3 regions of the Herbaspirillum sp. NPDC101396 genome follow, and region 1 is predicted to be linked to each of the others. Evidence: predicted binding sites of a transcription regulator. Region 1 holds the regulator's gene; each other region holds the start of a gene.
The links. Region 1 encodes sigma-54, which starts transcription at its own class of promoters, with help from an activator protein. Its sites were predicted from a motif close to TGGCANGNAANCTGCTTT; they were not measured.

Region 1 (6,189 bases):
GGCCACCGCAATGGTTGCCAGCACCTGCGCCACGCCGAGGCCGAAGACGATGTGTCGCATGGCCGATAACTTGGGCAGCGAGAATTCCAGGCCAATCGAGAACATCAGGAACACCACCCCGAACTCCGCCAGCGCGTGCGTGGTTTCATTGTCGTCGGCGAAGCCGAGTCCATGCGGGCCGATGACGATGCCGACGACGAGGTAGCCCAGCATCGGTGGCAGATGCATCATTCGAAAAGCGACGACCCCAAGCACCGCAGCGCCGAGTAGAAAAAGAGTGAGCTCTAGTCCTGAAAACATGTAGTGGAAAACGAAGCAATTTTTATAAGTGGAGGCCGCAAGGCCTGTTAAGCCAGAATCATGCCCGCCCTGCCGCCATGGATTCCGATCGGTATCGCATTGCAGCAAGCCTGCTGCGACCAGCCTTGTCCCCCAGGCTGTTCGTGCTGTTGCACCGCAGATTGCGGGGCAGGATCCGGCGGCGCGACATCCCTGACGCTACACGAGGTTACATCTGGCAAGTTTTTTGCTTTCGTAATTCGTTTATACTTCGGATATGAGTGTAACCGAAGCCAAAATCTTGCCAAAATCTTTTTCCACAGAACGCGCCCGCCGCGCGCTTGAGCTCGCCCGTCAAACCCTGCAAATCGAAGCCGACGCCATCCTGGCGCTGAAATCCCGCATGTCGGACGCCGAGGCCGAACCGCTGGCCCGCGCCGTCGGGGTTTTGCTGGAATGCAAGGGCCGCGTGGTGGTCTCCGGCATCGGCAAATCCGGCCATATCGGCCGCAAGATCGCCGCCACCTTCGCCTCGACCGGTACGCCGGCGCTGTTCATGCACCCGGCCGAAGCCGCGCACGGCGATCTTGGCATGGTGACTCCTAACGATGTCTTCATTGCCATCTCGAATTCCGGCGAGACCGCCGAGCTCATGGCGATCGTGCCGATCATCAAGCGCATGGGCGCCTACCTGATCGCCATGACCGGCAACGACGAATCGAGCCTGGCGCTCCTGTCGGCGATCCACCTGAACGTCGGCGTGGCCAAGGAAGCCTGTACCCTCAACCTGGCCCCGACCGCCAGTACCACCGCCACGCTGGCCATGGGCGACGCCCTCGCGGTGTCGCTGCTGGACGCGCGCGGCTTCCTGGAAGAAGACTTTGCCCGCTCGCACCCGGGCGGCGCGCTGGGCCGCCGCCTGCTGACCCATGTGCGCGACGTCATGCGCACCGGCGACGCTATTCCCGCAGTCAAGCCGGACGTGACGCTGTCGGCGGCGCTGATGGAAATCACCCGCAAGGGCATGGCGATGACCGCCGTCGTCGACGATGACAACCATCCCATCGGCGTATTTACCGACGGCGACCTGCGCCGCCTGCTGGAGCGCGGTGAAGATTTCACCAAATCGTCGATCGCCGACGTCATGCATCGCGGCCCGCGCACCATCAATCCCGACCAACTCGCGGTCGACGCCGTCCAGCTGATGGAAGAATTCCGCATCAACCAGGTGCTGGTGGCCGACGCCCAGGGCAAGCTGGTGGGTGCGCTGCACATCCACGACCTGACCCGCGCCAAGGTGATCTGATGACAGATCGATTCAGCAAGGCCAGTGCGGCGGCCGTCGCCAATGCCCGGCAAGTCCGGCTGATGATTTTCGACGTCGACGGCGTGCTGACCGACGGCGGCTTGTATTACGGCCCCGAAGGCGAACCGGTCAAACGCTTCAACGCACTCGACGGCCACGGCATCAAGATGCTGCAGCAGTTCGGCGGCATCGCCACGGCCATCATCACCGCGCGCCAGTCGCCGATCGTCCTGCGCCGCGCCAAGGACCTGGGCATTGCCCACGTGTTCCAGGGCGTGCACGACAAGCGCATCGCCTTCGCGCAGTTGCTGGAACAAACCGGCATCGCGGCCTCCGCCTGCGGCTACCTCGGCGATGACGTGATCGATTTGCCGGTGCTGACCAAGGTCGGTTTCACCGCCTGTGTGGCCAACGGCCATCATGACGTCAAGCAGCGCGCCGACTACATCACCGATTGCACCGGCGGCAACGGCGCGGCGCGCGAGGTCTGCGACTTCATCCTGACCGCGCAAGGCTATTACGAGGCGGCGCTGGCCGCTTACCTGGCATGAGCAATCGCAGCGGCGAACGCGCAGCGCAGCGCATCCGGTTGATTGTCGTGCTTGTGGTGCTGACGGCGCTGGCGCTCGGCAGCTTCTGGGTGCTGCAGGTCATGCGGCGCAACGCCGACGACACGCTTGCCGCACGTCCGCGCAGCAAGCCCGATTATTACGTCGAAGATTTCAGCTACGTGAAGATGTCCGAAACCGGCCAGCCGCGCTACGACATCACCGGCAAGAAGATGGTGCACTTCCCGACCGACGATTCGTTCGAAGTGACCTTGCCCGTCATCACCAGCCTGACCAAGGAAAAGCCGCCGATGACCCTGCGCTCGCAGCGTGCCAGGATTGAAGACGACAACAGCAAGATCCACATGTATGACAACGTCAATGCCGACCGCTCCGCGTTCGGTACTGCCGAAGACATGCATCTGAAAACCGAATACCTGCTGCTGCTGCCCGACGAAGACATCGCGCGCACCGACAAGCCGGTTGAAATCACGATGGGGCAATCCATCATGACCGGCACCGGCATGATCGCCAACAACGCGACACAGGAATTCCAATTGCTCCACAATGTGCGCGGCACGTACCAGCCGCGCTCACGTCCGCCGCGTTAGCCGTCAGTCTTCAGCTCCCATCGCCAATTGGCATAATCAAAACGAGATACTTGCGCAGGATCCTATGAAAACGACATCCCTACTGCCGCTGCTCACCGTGCTCCTGATGAGCGTTGCCGGCCTCGCCCGCGCCGAACGCGCCGACACTGAAAAGCCGACCCGCATCGAAGCCGAGCAAATGGTGTACGACGACGTCAAGCAGGTGAAGACCTTCACCGGCAACGTCGTGCTCACGCGCGGCACGCTGCTGATCAAGGCCGGCAAGGTGGTGCTGACCACCGATCCGTCCGGCTATGAACTGGCTATCCTCTATGCGGCGCCCGGCCAGTTGGCCAGCTTCCGCCAGAAACGCGACGGCGGCCCCAACCTGTGGATCGAAGGCCAGGCCGAACGCATCGAATACAGCGAGAAGACTGAAATCTCGAAACTGTTTACGCGCGCCCACATGCAGCGCATGGACGGCCCGCGCGTGACCGATGAAGTCAACGGCGAGTTCATCTCCTACGACAGCCGTGCCGAGTTCTATTCGGTCAACAACACCAACACCGGCGAAAGCAAACCCGGCGGCGGTCGCATCACCGCGATCATCCAGCCGCGCGTCGATTCTTCGAAGGGCCAATAAGATGGCGATCAGTTCTCTCGTAGTACGCGGATTGCAAAAGAGCTATGGCGCGCGCCAGGTCGTGCGCGACGTCTCGCTCGAAGTCGCCAGCGGCGAAGTGGTCGGCCTGCTCGGCCCCAACGGCGCCGGCAAGACCACCTCGTTTTACATGATCGTCGGCCTGGTGCCGTCCGACGGCGGCGAGATCGATCTCGACGGTTCGGCGATTTCTCGGCTGCCTATCCACGAGCGCGCGCAGCTCGGCCTGTCTTATCTGCCGCAGGAAGCCTCGGTGTTCCGCAAGCTCAACGTGGAGGACAACATCCGCGCCGTGCTGGAACTGCGCAAGGAAAACGGCAAGTCGCTCAGCCGTGATGAAATCGAAGGCCGCCTCAACAGCCTGTTGCACGAATTGCAGATCGAGAAGCTGCGCGAAAGCCCGGCACTGTCGTTGTCCGGCGGCGAACGCCGGCGTGTCGAAATCGCCCGTGCGCTGGCGACCGATCCGCGCTTCGTGCTGCTCGACGAACCATTCGCCGGTATCGATCCGATCGCCGTGATCGAGATCCAGCGCATCGTGCGCTTCCTCAAGGAACGCGGCATCGGCGTGCTCATCACCGACCACAACGTGCGCGAGACGCTGGGCATTTGCGATCGCGCCTACATCATCAACCAGGGCACCGTGCTGGCCAGCGGCAGCCCTGACGACATCATCGCCGATGAGTCCGTCCGCCGCGTGTATCTGGGCGAACACTTCCGCATGTAATCCGCAGGCAATACGCTGCCAACTGAAAACTGAATGAAACAATCCCTCCAGCTTCGCACCTCTCAGCATCTGGCATTGACGCCGCAGTTGCAGCAGTCGATCCGTTTGCTGCAGCTGTCGACGCTGGAACTGCACCAGGAACTGGAACAGATCCTGTCGGACAATCCGCTGCTGGAACGCCTCGACGATGCGCTCGACAATTCCGTGCGGCTGCTTGCCGACGGCGCCCTCAGCAGCCCGTCTTCGGCGCAGGCGGAGCCGGTCGAAAACAGCGCCGCCAGCGCTGCACCCGCGGAAGGCGAAGCCGGCGATCCGCAGGACAGTGCAAGCGGCGACGAGCATGCGAGCGGCGATGCCGACTGGAGCTTCGACGACGTCGCCCGCACCGGCAAGACACCCGACGACGAAGACTCGCGTCCGCAACTCGAAGCCCACGACGTCACGCTGCGCGAACACCTGCAGGAGCAGACCCGCCTGACCGTGCGCAGCTTGCGCGACCGTGCGCTGATCGAACTGATCGTCGACGCGATTGACGACCACGGCTATCTCGAAGAATCGCTGGAAGAAATCCATGCGCGCCTGCCCGAAGAACTGGAAATCGAACTTGACGAACTGACCATTGCACTGAAGCTGCTGCAGAGCTTCGAGCCGGCCGGCGTCGGCGCGCGCAGCGCCTCCGAATGCCTGGCGCTGCAGGTCCGGCGCTTGCCGAAAGTTGCCTTTGTCACACGCCGGCTGGCGCTGACCATCGTTGAAGATTACCTGGCGCTGTTCGCCCAGCGTGATTTCAATAAAATCAAGAAAGCGCTCGGTTGCGACGATGAAGACCTGCGCGAGGCGCAAGCCGTGATTCGCCAGTGCCATCCGCATCCCGGCGCCATGTTTGCATCGGGCCGATCCGACTACGTGGTGCCCGACGTGATTGTCAAAGCGTCCAAGGACGGCTGGCAGGTTTTGCTCAACCACGACGTGATGCCGCGGCTGCGCGTCAACGCCATGTACGCCAACGCACTCAAGCAAGCCAAGGGCGACGGCTCGCTCGGTTCGCAGCTGCAGGAAGCCAAGTGGCTGATCAAAAATATGCGTCAGCGCTTCGACACAATTTTGCGTGTCGCCCAGGCAATTGTTGAGAGGCAACGCAACTTTTTTTCACATGGCGCCGTTGCCATGAGACCCCTTGTGTTGCGCGAAATAGCTGATACACTGGGTCTACACGAGAGCACTATTTCTCGTGTAACGACTCAGAAGTACATGCTGACCCCGCATGGCATGTTTGAGTTGAAATACTTCTTCGGCAGCCACGTCGCAACAGAAACCGGAGGTGAAGCTTCCTCCACTGCGATACGGGCTCTCATCAAACAACTGATAGGAGCAGAAGACCCTAAGAACCCACTCTCTGATAGCAAGATTGCAGATATGTTGGCGGAACAGGGCATGGTGGTGGCGCGACGGACCGTCGCGAAATACCGCGAAGTGCTCAAAATTCCGCCGGTGAATCTCCGCAAATCTCTGTAAGTTTTTCTGTAGCAAAGCATCGTTGCTGTGTTCTGTTGAGTTCGGGTGTTTTGTTCTGGTGCTGCCTGCAAGCAACCGGACAATGCGTAAGAACCTCCAGCAATCTCACGATAGGAGTGCTGTATGAATCTGACCATTAGTGGCCATCATCTCGATTTGACCCCCGCCATCCGCGAGTACGTGCAAAACAAGCTGACGCGCATCAAGCGCCACTTTGACCATGTGATCGACATCAGTGTCATTCTCAGCGTAGACAAGCTGACCGAAAAAGAAAAACGCCAGAAGGCAGAAATAAACGTTCATATCAAGGGGAAAGACCTGCATGCCGAGAGCATTGCACACGACCTGTACGCCGCCATTGACATGCTGATCGACAAACTGGATCGCCAGGTGATCAAGCACAAGGACCGCGTGCAAAACCATCACTCGATGGCAAAACGCCTGCCGGAAGAACCGTTGCCCGCAGCTGCCTCGTGATAGCCAACTAGCCGGCGGACTGGACCGGCACCAAAAAAAGGGCGCGCAAGCGCCCTTTCTTGTTTCTGCAACGACAACTTCATCGC
Region 2 (6,189 bases), on a different contig from region 1:
GGGCCGTCTTCGCCCAGGCCGATGGAGTCATGCGTGAACACGAACAGCGCACGCAGCTTCATCAGCGCGGCCATGCGCAATGCATTGCGGCTGTAATCGGAGAAGGTCAGGAAAGTCGCGCCGAACGGAATGTAGCCGCCGTGCAGGGCGATGCCGTTCATGATCGCGCTCATGCCGAATTCGCGCACGCCATAGTTGATGTGGTTGCCGGCGACATCGGCGCGCACGGCCACCGATTCTTTCCAGTTGGTCAGATTGGAGCCGGTCAGGTCGGCCGAACCGCCGAGGAATTCAGGCAGCACTTGCGCGTAAGCCTGAATCGCGTTCTGGCTGGCCTTGCGGGTGGCGATGGTTTCTTTCTTGTCGATGGTGCTGGCGATGTAAGCCTGCACCGCCGCGTCGAAACCGGCCGGCAGCTCGCCCTTCAGGCGGCGCACCAGTTCGGCGGCTTCGGTCGGGTACTTGGCCTGATAAGCCTGGTACAGCTTGTTCCAGTCGGCTTCCAATTGCTGGCCTTGGACCTTGCCATCCCACGCGGAATAGATGTCGGCAGGGATTTCAAATGGCGCCGAAGTCCAGCCCAGCGCTTCGCGCACTGCCGCGACTTCCTTGTCGCCCAGCGCCGCGCCGTGGACCTTGTCGGTGCCGGCCAGGTTCGGCGAACCCTTGCCGATCACGGTCTTGCAGCAGATCAGGGTCGGCTTGTCGGCCAGCTTGGCCTGATGGATGGCGGAATTGACCGCTTCGACGTTGTGACCGTCGACCGCAGGGATCACGTTCCAGCCGTAGGCTTCGAAGCGCTTCGGGGTGTCGTCCTTGAACCAGCCTTCGACCTTGCCGTCAATGGAGATGCCGTTGTCGTCGTACAGCACGATCAGCTTGGACAGGCGCAGCGTGCCGGCCAGCGAGCAGGCTTCGTGCGAGATGCCTTCCATCAGGCAGCCGTCGCCGACGAAAGCGTAAGTGTAGTGATCAACCACTGCCAGATCCGGTTTGTTGAATTCTGCAGCCAGCAGCTTTTCAGCCAGCGCCATGCCGACGGCGTTGGTGATGCCCTGCCCCAGCGGACCGGTGGTGGTTTCCACACCTGGGGTGATGTGGACTTCCGGATGGCCGGCAGTCTTGGAATGCAGTTGGCGGAAGTTCTTGATCTCGTCCATCGACAGGTCGTAACCGGTCAGGTGCAACAAGGCGTATTGCAGCATCGAACCGTGGCCGTTGGACAGCACGAAGCGGTCGCGGTTGGCCCATTGCGGATTGGTCGGGTTGTGGCGATAGTGCTTGGCCCACAATGCAACTGCGATTTCCGCCATCCCCATCGGCGCGCCTGGGTGTCCTGAGTTTGCTTTTTGTACTGCGTCCATTGCCAGCGCGCGGATCGCGTTGGCCATCTTGTCGGTAGGGAGTGTGGAAGTCATGTCGATGTCAAAGAGTTGCGGATTGCGGTCGAACTACGCCGTTACGAACAATTTGGACCTAACGCGCGCATGTCGGATGCCTTGCCGGTCGGCCCGGATGAACTCCCGGATCAAGCCAGACTGAGCCAACTATTTTACCAGAGACCAGCCCGAAGAATTAAAATCGCGGCATGTCGGCGGCGTATTACGGCATGTAAAAAAACAATTTTTTATGCATTTTTGCCCTCGCCTCCGGTTAAATCGCTTCAAATCGTTGCCAATTGCCATTTTTCTATCGGATCGTCCATCCCATGCCTCGCTTTTACTGCCCCGACTCCCTGGCCATCGGCATGACGCTGGCCCTGCCCGAACAGGTCGCGCACCATGTCCAGGTGATCCGCATGCAAATGGGCAATCCGATCACCCTGTTCAACGGCCAGGGCGGCGAATATACGGCGGTCATCACCCAGATGGAAAAAAAGCGCGTGTACGCCGAGGTCAAGACCTTTTCGCCGCGCGAAGCCGAGCTGTCCTACGCCGTCACGCTGGCGCAGGCGCTGCCGGAAGCATCCAAAATGGACTGGATCATCGAGAAAGCCATGGAGCTCGGCGTGACCGCGATCCAGCCGCTGGCGGCGCAACGTTGCGTGGTGCGCCTCAACAGCGAGCGTGCCGAGAAGAAGCAGAGCCACTGGCAAGGGATTGTCCAGGCCGCGGCGGAACAAAGCGGACGCAATCGTTTGGCGCATCTGGCGCCGCTGACCGAATTCAACAGCTGGATCGGCCAGAGCGACCTCCACAAGCGCATTCTGCTGTCGCCGCGCGGCGAGCAATCGCTGTCCGACTGGGCGCGCCATCACCCGGCGCAGGCGCTGAGCCTGGTAGTCGGCCCGGAGGGCGGCTTTACCGAAGCCGAAGAAAACCTGGCCTGCGACCAAGGCGCGCTGATGCTGTCGATGGGACCGCGCGTGCTGCGCACCGAAACCGCCGGCCTGAGCGCGCTGGCGGCGATCAATGCGATCTGGGGCGAGATGTAGGCAGCTTCCCGGCAAGGCCGCTTCAGAGAAGTCAGCAGAAATATGAAGAAGCAGGAAAAGCAGTAAACATAGGCATAGAGAGACAAAAGAAGAGATATCTCCACATCCTTCGACAACGCAGTCAGCGTGCCATCCGTTGCCTCTCCACCCGTTCCGGCAATTCTTTTCCTCCCCTGCCGGATCGTTCCTTCACTTCCTTTCAGGAGAATCTCATGGGCTTACTCGACAGCGTACTCGGCGCACTCAATGACAGTACAAACGGCAATGCAACCGGCGGCGACCCCAAAGCAGCGTTGATCCAGGCGGTGCTGAGCATGCTTGCCAACAATCAGTCCGGCGGCTCGGGCGCGCTGGGTGGGCTTGGCGGATTGGGCGGCTTGCTCGGCACCCTGCAAAACGCCGGCCTCGGCCAGATTGTCGACTCCTGGATCGGCACCGGCAAGAACCAGCCGGTCTCGGGCGATCAGCTGGCGCAAGCGCTGGGCGATGATCAGTTGAGCAGCCTGGCGCAAACGGCCGGCATTCCGCAAAGCGATATCGCCGGCCATCTGGCCCAGATTCTTCCAGGCCTGGTCGATCACCTGACGCCAAACGGCCAAGTGCCAGAATCCGGCGGCGATCTCGGCTCGGAAATCGGCAACCTGCTTGGCGGCTTTCTCGGCGGCAAGTCGGCCTGAATGTCGAGCTTGAATGTCGAGCTTGAATGTCGAGCTTGAATCTCGAGCTTGAATCTCGAGCTTGATTTTCGAGCCTTATTCTTGTGACTCTCGGCGGGGCAATCGCCACGCCATCATTGCCCGCTAATCATTAGCTGCCTGCGTCCCCGCCTGCACCAAAATCTGGTGCAGGCACCAGTTTGGCGTTGCTGAACGCGCCAATCGAACGCACTCCTCCGCGTTTCCGATCAAGTCCATCCTCTTTTCACCATCAATCTCCCCTCATTGTGGCGCTGGCTGCGATGCCGCCAAACAAGCTGCGGCAAGCGGTTTCGGCGCCTCCCGTCGTTCTCAGAGCGCCCCCAAAGATCCGCTGGCACGCAATCTGCTTAATATTTTTCATCTTGTATTCAAGAATGCATATATCCATGTCAGCAACTACTTTGCCCCAATACGCCTCCTCCGCCTCCTCGAATTCCGCCGCCCCGCAGCGGACCATCGCCGATTTGCTGGCCTCCTATCGCACCGGCAACCTCAAGCCGAGCAAGCTGATCGGCGACCTGTTGATGCAGATCGAGCAGTCCGATCGCACCGAGGTCTGGATTCATCGCGTGTCCGCCAAGACGCTCAAGCAACAGGCCGCCGCACTTGACCTGATGCTGCAGATCAAGGGCGAAGCGGTGTTCGAGACGCTGCCGCTGTTCGGCATCCCGTTTGCGGTGAAAGACAATATCGACGTCGCCGAACTGCCGACCACCGCCGCCTGCCCTGAATTCAGCCATGTGCCGCAGGTCAGCGCCACGGTGGTCGCGCGCTTGCAAAAAGCCGGCGCGCTGCTGATCGGCAAAACCAATCTCGACCAGTTCGCCACCGGCCTGGTGGGCGTGCGTTCGCCCTACGGCGCGGTGCGCAACGCGCTGCAACCCGAATATGTATCGGGCGGCTCCAGCTCCGGCTCCGCCGTCGCGGTCGCGCTGGGACAGGTGTTGTTCTCGCTCGGCACCGACACCGCCGGGTCGGGCCGCGTGCCGGCCGCCTTCAACAACCTGGTCGGGCTCAAGCCGACGCGCGGCCTGCTCAGCGGCAGCGGCATGGTGCCGGCATGCCGCACGCTCGATTGCATTTCCATCTTCGCGCACGACGTCGCCGATGCCTGGCGCGTGCTGCAAAGCGCGGCCGGCTTTGACGCCGCCGACGCCTACTCGCGCACCCCGGCCATGCTCGGCGTCAAACGCCGCGGCTATCGCGTCGCCGTACCGGCCAAGCCGGAGTTCTATGGCGACGAGCAAGCCCGGCTGGCGTTCGAGCAGGCGTTGGAAAAAGTCACGGCCATGCCGGGCGTTAGCATCACGCGCATTCCTTTCGACGCGTTCACCGATGCCGCGCAATTGCTTTACCAGGGCCCGTGGGTGGCCGAGCGACGCGCCGCACTGGGAGATTTTTACGACACCAATAATGCGGCGATCCATCCGGTAGTTCGGGAGATCACCGCGCAAGCCGACAAGTTCAATGCGGTCGACGCCTTCAACGGCCAATACCGCCTGGCCGAGCTGCGCCGCGAAGCGGAAAAACTGCTGCAAGACACCGACCTGCTGCTGGTGCCGACAACGACGACGATGCCAACCATCGCTGCAGTGGAAGCGGATCCGGTGGTGCGCAATTCCCAGCTCGGCTACTACACCAATTTCGTCAACCTGATGGACATGGCGGCGCTGGCGATTCCTGCCGTGTGGCGCAAGGACGGCTTGCCCGCCGGGATCACGCTGATCGGGCCGGCCGGTTCCGACCACTTGCTGGCTGAAGCCGGGGCGAAGTTCCAGCAACTGCTCGGCGGTGCGGCGCAGGCCGACGCCGTGGCGGCAGCGCCGCTGCCCTTCAATGAACCGACCATCAAGGTCGGCGTGGTCGGCGCGCATCTGAGCGGCCAGCCGCTGAACTGGCAACTGCTGGAAGCCGGCGCGCGCCTGCATGCCACCACCACCACCAGCAAACATTACCGCCTTTACGCGCTCGCCAACACCACACCGGCCAAACCGGGCCTTGTCCGCATCAATAGTGCAAATGGAGATGACGGCGTCGCCATCATCACCGAAGTCTGGGAAATGCCGCTGCGCAATTTCGGCAGCTTCGTCGCCGCGATTCCTGCGCCGCTGGGCATCGGCACGATGGAGCTGGCCGACGGCAGCAGCGTCAAGGGCTTCATCTGCGAACCGGCAGCGCTGGACAATGCGCGCGACATCACCGGTTACGGCGGCTGGACTGCGTATCTCGCTGCAAAAATCTGAACAACCTTCGACCTTATTTTCCGCCCCCACCTCACGGAGCCAGCATGAAAAAAACAGCAATCTCTGATACAGAAAACGCACTTGGCACACAGACAGAGGTGAAGGTGGAGTCGGCGCGACGCCGCCGCTTCCTCGGTGCCGCCGGCACGGTCGCGACCACGCTGGCGCTGGGCGGCGCGCCGGCGATCCTGCGCGCGCAAAGCGTGCCGATCCGGATCGGCTACTGGCCGGTCGCCGCCGGCCTGCCCTTTTACGCAGCGGTGGAAGCCGGCTACTTCAAGGAAGCCGGCCTTGATGTGCAACCAATCAAATTCGCCGGTGCGCAGCAAGTGATGGAAGCCATGCTGTCAGGTCGCGCTGATGGTTCGGCCAACGGCACCGGCGCCGGCAACCTGGCCATTGGTGAAATCGCCCAGCCCGGCCTGTTCAAGATCTTCGCGACGAATCCGAGCAATGCGCAATACGTGCTCGACGAATTCCTGGTGCCGAAAGACAGCACCATCAAATCGATCGCCGAACTCAAGGGCAAGAAGGTCGCCTCCGGTCCCGGCATCCAGAACGTCACGCTGGCCAAGACCGTGCTCGAACGCGCGGGCGCGACCGGCGCCACTGTTACCGAACTGCCGATCGGCCAGCACGTCGCCGCGCTTGCCGCAGGTCAGGTCGACGCCGTCTACACGCTGGAGCCGACCGGCACCGTCGGCCGCATGAACAACACCACCCGCGTGCTGGAAGCCGGCGTCATCGCCAAGTACATCCTCGGCAATCCGAACGCGCCATGGCATGGCGGCGCAGCGGCGCTGACCACCGAGTT
Region 3 (6,189 bases), on a different contig from region 1:
GACGCAATTATCTTGGGGAGAAGTCTCATGGTTCTTTTCGGTGGCAAGGCAAGACGGAAAGAAAGTCGGTCTTACGACGCTTGTCTGAGATTCATGCATGCGATTCCGGAGATGGAATCGCCGCAGTGATTGCACCGGACGGGATGTCGGACGCCCGGTGCAAGGTCTTGCAAACCGCTGCATGGAACATGCAGCGGGGAACTGCTCAGCTAACCAAACATGGCAAGCAACTGCATTACATCTTTTGCTTGCTCTCGTTGCCCGGGATGTATGGGCTCCATGGTTGCGCACGGATGGTGGTCTTGGTCTTGTTGACCACGTTGAACTGACCGTCGGCCTTGATTTCGCCGATCATCACTGGTTTGTGCAGGTGATGGTTGGTCTTGTCCATTTCCAGCGTGTAGCCGGACGGTGCCTTGAAGGTCTGGCCGCCCATCGCTGCGATCACCTTGTCGGTGTCGGTAGTCTTGGCTTTTTCAACGGCTTGCTTCCACATGTAGATACCGACGTAAGTCGCTTCCATCGGATCGTTGGTCACGACCGTGTCGGCGTTCGGCAGACCCTTGGCCTTGGCGTAGGCTTTCCACTTCTTGATGAAGGCGGTGTTGACCGGGTTCTTCACGGATTCGAAGTAGTTCCAGGCAGCCAGATGGCCGACCAGCGGTTTTGCGTCAACCCCGCGCAGTTCTTCTTCACCCACCGAGAACGCGACGACAGGCACGTCAGTCGCCTTCAGGCCGGCATTGCCGAGTTCCTTGTAGAACGGCACGTTGGAGTCGCCGTTGATGGTCGAGATCACTGCAGTCTTGCCGCCGGCTGCGAACTTCTTGATGTTGGCGACGATGGTTTGGTAATCAGAGTGGCCGAACGGTGTGTAGACTTCGTCGATGTCGGAATCTTTCACGCCCTTGCTATGCAGGAAGGCGCGCAGAATCTTGTTGGTCGTGCGTGGGTAGACGTAGTCGGTGCCCAGCAGGACGAAACGCTTGGCGCCGCCGCCTTCTTTCGACATCAGGTATTCGGTGGCAGGGATGGCTTGCTGGTTAGGCGCTGCACCGGTGTAGAAGACGTTCTTTTCCAGCTCTTCGCCTTCGTACTGGACCGGATAGAACAGCAGGCTGTTCAGTTCCTTGAAGACCGGCAGGACAGACTTGCGCGAGACCGAAGTCCAGCAGCCGAACACGACGGAAACCTTGTCTTGCGAAATCAGCTGGCGCGCTTTTTCAGCGAACAGAGGCCAGTTGGATGCAGGGTCAACGATCACGGGCTCGAGTTTCTTGCCGTTGACGCCGCCATTGGCGTTGATTTCATCGATCGTCATCAGCGCGACATCTTTGAGCGATGTTTCGGAGATGGCCATGGTGCCCGACAGCGAATGCAGGATGCCGACTTTGATGGTGTCCGCAGCGAATGCGGCAGGGAGCCAGGAAGAAGCTGCAAGTGCGAACGCGCCGAGTGCTGTTGCTTTTAGGATAGTACGACGTGACATGAAGTGCTCCTACAGTTAGAAGAATCAATGAGAGTTTGTTGACTGCCTTCCTGCTTTAGCAGAATGCGTGCCAATGACAAAACGTCAATCTCTTGTGATTTTTCCGGCTTTGCAGAAGCCGCCGCGCACTATCGCACCATTTTAGGGATGTCAAAAATGGTGGCGGTGCGGTAAACGACGATGCGCCCCAGAAAGGAGCAAATTACAGGGTTTGTGTTTGCTTTTAGCGCAAAAACACGTAATGCATCAGTTGGCGGATCGGATATTGCACCCAGCTTTGCACCTTGGGCGGCAGCTCCAGCGGGCGCAAAATCATCTTCAAGGTCATGTCCGGCGTCAAATTGGTGCGCACGGTGGCGCTCATGCGCGCGCTCAGCTCTCTTAAATAGGCGACGTCGCCGGCCCGCGCCGGATCGCGGAATTTCAGCGCATGGCGGATGGCGCAGTCGGCGTCTTCGTTGCGCATTTCCAGCGTGCGGCGGCTCAGCGTACCCAGCACGCGCGAGCGGCCGATGCCTTCGCGCCGACGGTATTGGCGGAAGTATTGATAGAAATGCTTGTAGTGATTGACCTCGTCGTTGGAGATGCGCGCCGCCAGTTCCTGCAGCACCGGTTCCTGCACGCTGCGCGACAGCGCGCGGTAATAGGTGGCGGTGCCGGTCTCGACCACGCAGCGCGCGGCCATCTCCAGCGCCTTGGTCGGCTCCAGCAGTTCGACCTTGCAGTAGCCTGCGTACTCGGCGAGAAAGCTGTCGTAGGCTTGCTGCCAGTCGAATTCGGGCCAGACATGCCCGACGTAGGCGCGCAACGCCGCGCCGTGCTGCAACTCTTCCACTTCCCATTGCTCACGCAGCCAGGTCGCCACTTCCTCGTTGTCATGGAAGAAGTCGATCAGGTTGTGGGTATACAGATCGGAGCCGCTTTCGACGAACGAGGCGCAGGTCACCAGGTAGAAGGTGTTTTCATCGTGACGCACGCGCTGCAGATCGATGCGCGAAAAATCCAGATCGGCGATACGCCAGCGTGGTCGGTATTGTTGATGCGGTTGCTGCGATTCCAGGCTTGCCACGTTACCTCCTCGACAGATTGCGATAACGGTATGACGAAACGTGCAAGCCTTGGTTCGCTGCCGCATGTTGGCGATTTGTAACAGCGCACCAGACTCAGCGGCGATCTTGTCCGTATGCCAAGCAGGTGATCGTCGCAGAGAACAGCAATTGCAGCAGGCACACCGCGCTCCAGCCGCCGAGCTTCCATGCGAATCCGGACAGCGCCGCGCCGATCGCGCCGCCGATGAACAGGAAGCCGACGAACAGGCCGTTCAGGCGGCCGCGCAATTGTGGCGACAGCAGGTTGATCTTGCGGCGTTCCAGCGTCTGGTCGGCCGCCACGCCGCCGTCCAGCAGGATCGCGGCGACACCCAGCAGCACCAGCGCCAGGCCCGCGTGCAGATGGACGTCGAAGCCACCCCAGCCGCTGCCGGCGACGCCTGCGATCAAGGCCGCCGCCAACATCCCCAGGTGGCTCAGATGAGAGGCCAGGCGTCCGCGTCCACGATCTCCGGCCCGGCCCGCGAACGGCGTTGCGCATACCGCGCTGGCGCCGACCAGTGCGAACACCGCGATGCCGCCCGCACCCAGCAAAAACGGCTGCTGCACCAGCAACAACGCAACCGTGGTCCAGTAAGACATATACGCCGCCATGCTGAGCGCGCCGGTCAGCGCGCCGTATTGCAGGACGCGTTCGCTGCACAGCAATTGCCACAGCGATTTCAGGATGTCGCGATAGCCTTGGGTTTGTTGCGGATGACGTTCCGGCAACACGCGCGACAGCACCAGCGCCAGCAGCGCCACGATCAGCGCCAGCAGGCCGTACACCGCACGCCATCCGGCCACACTCGCCAGCCAGCCGGCCACCGGGCGCGACAGCATGATGCCCAGCATCAGGCCGCTCATCACGTTGCCGATCACGCGGCCGCGATGTGCTTCCTCGCTCATGAAAGCCGCCATCGGCACCAGCATCTGGATCGCGCTCGACAAGACGCCGGCCAGGAAAATCGTGGTCAGGAACAACCATGTTTGCGCGCTGAACATGGCGATGCCCAGACATGCGGCGCAACCCGTCAGCAGCCGTACGATGAGGCGGCGATTCTCATGCAGGTCGCTCAGCGGCACGATCAGGAACTGGCCGCAGGTATAGCCCAGCAGCGGCAGCATTGCAATCAGGCCGATGGCGCCGCCGGGGATGTGCATGGTCGCGCCGATGGCGGCCAGCAAAGGTTGTACGGCGTAGAGATTGGTGACGATCACGCCGACCGCGGCAGCGAACAGCAGCGTCATCGCCGCGCTCATGTGCGTTGCCGGTGCGACGATCTTCGCAGGCGGAGGGGAAAGCTTGCTGCATTGTTCCATGGCGGCTCCAGGTGTCGCTGATGCGGTAGAGGTTTGCGGGAGGCCAGTATAGGTAGCGGCAAACTATGCGACAATTGAATTATTATCATAAACAATATGCGAGATTGTTTTGAACACGCGAGACCTGCAAGCCTACGTCGCCGTCATTGAAACCGGCTCCATCGTCGCCGCCGCCACGCGATTGCATCTGACGCAGCCGGGCATCACGCGCCGTGTCCAAAGCCTGGAAAGCATGCTTGGCGTCGAGCTGCTGGATCGCCAGTCCAAGCCGCTCAAGCCGACGTCGGCTGGACGCGATGTCTACGAAATGGGGCGCCGCGTGCTGGCTTCAGTCGACGACATGATCGATCGCGTGTCGCCGCATGCCGATGCCATCGGTGAACTTCGCCTGGGCGTGCCGCCGTTTTTGTCGGAGGCCGCATTGACCACGCCGCTCGATTGCCTGCGCACCGAATTCCCGAAGCTGAGCGTGCGCGTGACCGCTGCCTGGTCGCCCGGCCTGATGGACATGCTGGAGAAAAACATGATCGATGCCGCCGCCATCATCGTGCCGGACGGCGTACCGCCGCCGGAGCGTTTCCAGGTTCACAAGCTGGGTCGCGAGCCGGCTCTGGTCGTGGCAGGTAAGTCGCTGAAGCTGCCGCGCGGCGAACTCACGCTGACCGAACTGGCGCAGCATTCATGGGTGCTCAATCAGGATGGTTGCGGTTTGCGCAGTGCGATCCGGCTGGCCGTCGAAGCGCGCCACCAACCGTTCACGGTAGCGGTGGAAGCCTTCGGCGCCGAGCTGCAATTGTCGCTGGTGGCGCGCGGCGTTGGCATCGGCATCACCACGCCGAGTGCGCTCAAGCGCAGTGCGTTCCGCAAACAGATCCGCGTGCTGGCGGTGCCCGAGTTCGACAACGGCATGGGCGTCTGGCTGGTGCACGCACCGGGTTTGGCCAGCGGCCGTCTGGCGGCGCCGCTGCTGCGCTTTCGCAGCAGCCTGGCCGACATCCTGCGCGAGCAGGGCATCGCCAGCGGCGCTGCCGTGACGGGCTTGCCTTAGCTGCATGCTTACAGGCAACCGAGCCGCGACAGCTCGCGGTGCAAGCGCTCATGCAGCTCCGGTGAGCTGGCTTGCATGGGGGCACGCAATTCATCGCGCAGCATGCCCATCATCGCCAGCGCGGTCTTGATCACGGCCGGATTCGGCTCGGCGAACAACAAGCGGATCAGTGGCAGCAATTCATAGAATTGCTCGCGCGCTTCGACCAGACGCTGCGCCTGCACCAGCTGCGCCACACGCACGAACAGGTCGGGACGAATGTGCGCCGCCGCCGTGATCGCACCGCTGCCGCCGAGACACAGCGTGGTTAAAATCTGTTCGTCTTCTCCCGCCAGAATTTGCAAACCGCCATGCGCGATCAGGTCCATGGTGGCCGCAGCACTGCCACCGCAATCCTTGACGGCGACGATGCGTTCATGGCCGGCGAGCGCGAGGATGGTGGCGGCGTCGATGTTGATGCCGCTGCGGTACGGGATGTTATAGACGATCACCGGCGCCTCGGCGGCATCGGCCATGGCCAGGTAAAACGCGCGCAAGCCTTCCTGCGAGGGGCGGATGTAATACGGCGCCGGAATCAGCAATCCCGCGACCGGGCGCTGCTGGATTTTCTGCATCTTCTCCAGCATCGCCACCTGCCGATTGCCGGCCAGACCCATCGCCACCGGACAGCCGGGCACCGCATCGAGGATGGCATCGAGCACCGCCAGTTGTTCAGCATCGTCGAGTGCGGCCGCTTCTGCGGTGGAGCCGCAGGCGACCAGGCCGGATACGCCGGCGTCGAACATGCTGCGCGCCAGCGCCTGCAAAGCGGGGAAATCGATCTTGCCGTCGTGGAAGGGCGTGACCAGGGGAATCCAGATACCGTCGAAAGAACGCATTGCTGCTCTCCATAAAATTTACTGCATTACAGACCGTGAATGTCTGTCGGCAGGTTGCAAGGAGAGAAGTAGCGAGGGGAACGTGTCCGGTCTGCGTTGGCCATCCTGTCAGCCCACCTGACAGGACAGCGCGCCCCGGTCAGATGAGCGACTGTTTCTTTTGTTTACCGGCCGCGACGGTGCGTGCACGCGCTCGCGCAGCCAGGGCATACAGGCTGAGCGACAACAGGCAGGACAGGGCGGCGATGAACATGAAGGATGAAGGCAAGGTAAAACGATGAATTGATGCGATGGATTAATTCTAGCAGCATTCCAAAAAATGGTTTCAGGCGCTTTCCCATTCCGCCAGAAAGCGTGTGCGGA

Region 2: a site for sigma-54 is predicted at 3,465-3,482, ahead of atzF (allophanate hydrolase). Genes of this name have one in related genera too.
Region 3: a site for sigma-54 is predicted at 1,545-1,562, ahead of urtA (urea ABC transporter substrate-binding protein). Genes of this name have one in related genera too.

What each region holds. Positions count from the first base shown of each region.
Region 1 is NZ_JBIWNT010000005.1:82,335-88,523, forward strand. It holds gene ACIROY_RS17760 (cation:proton antiporter) at 1-300, opposite strand, end outside; gene ACIROY_RS17765 (SIS domain-containing protein) at 557-1,585, shown strand; gene ACIROY_RS17770 (KdsC family phosphatase) at 1,585-2,136, shown strand; gene lptC (LPS export ABC transporter periplasmic protein LptC) at 2,133-2,744, shown strand; gene lptA (lipopolysaccharide transport periplasmic protein LptA) at 2,809-3,366, shown strand; gene lptB (LPS export ABC transporter ATP-binding protein) at 3,368-4,111, shown strand; gene ACIROY_RS17790 (RNA polymerase factor sigma-54) at 4,145-5,626, shown strand; gene hpf (ribosome hibernation-promoting factor, HPF/YfiA family) at 5,750-6,103, shown strand.
Region 2 is NZ_JBIWNT010000004.1:510,314-516,502, reverse strand. It holds gene tkt (transketolase) at 1-1,418, opposite strand, end outside; gene ACIROY_RS16155 (16S rRNA (uracil(1498)-N(3))-methyltransferase) at 1,709-2,434, shown strand; gene ACIROY_RS16150 (YidB family protein) at 2,647-3,111, shown strand; gene atzF (allophanate hydrolase) at 3,519-5,375, shown strand; gene ACIROY_RS16140 (ABC transporter substrate-binding protein) at 5,420-6,189, shown strand, end outside.
Region 3 is NZ_JBIWNT010000008.1:109,421-115,609, reverse strand. It holds gene urtB (urea ABC transporter permease subunit UrtB) at 1-29, opposite strand, end outside; gene urtA (urea ABC transporter substrate-binding protein) at 236-1,489, opposite strand; gene ACIROY_RS23780 (ferritin-like domain-containing protein) at 1,713-2,549, opposite strand; gene ACIROY_RS23775 (MFS transporter) at 2,653-3,900, opposite strand; gene ACIROY_RS23770 (LysR family transcriptional regulator) at 4,010-4,948, shown strand; gene dapA (4-hydroxy-tetrahydrodipicolinate synthase) at 4,957-5,826, opposite strand; gene ACIROY_RS23760 (HD domain-containing protein) at 6,152-6,189, opposite strand, start outside.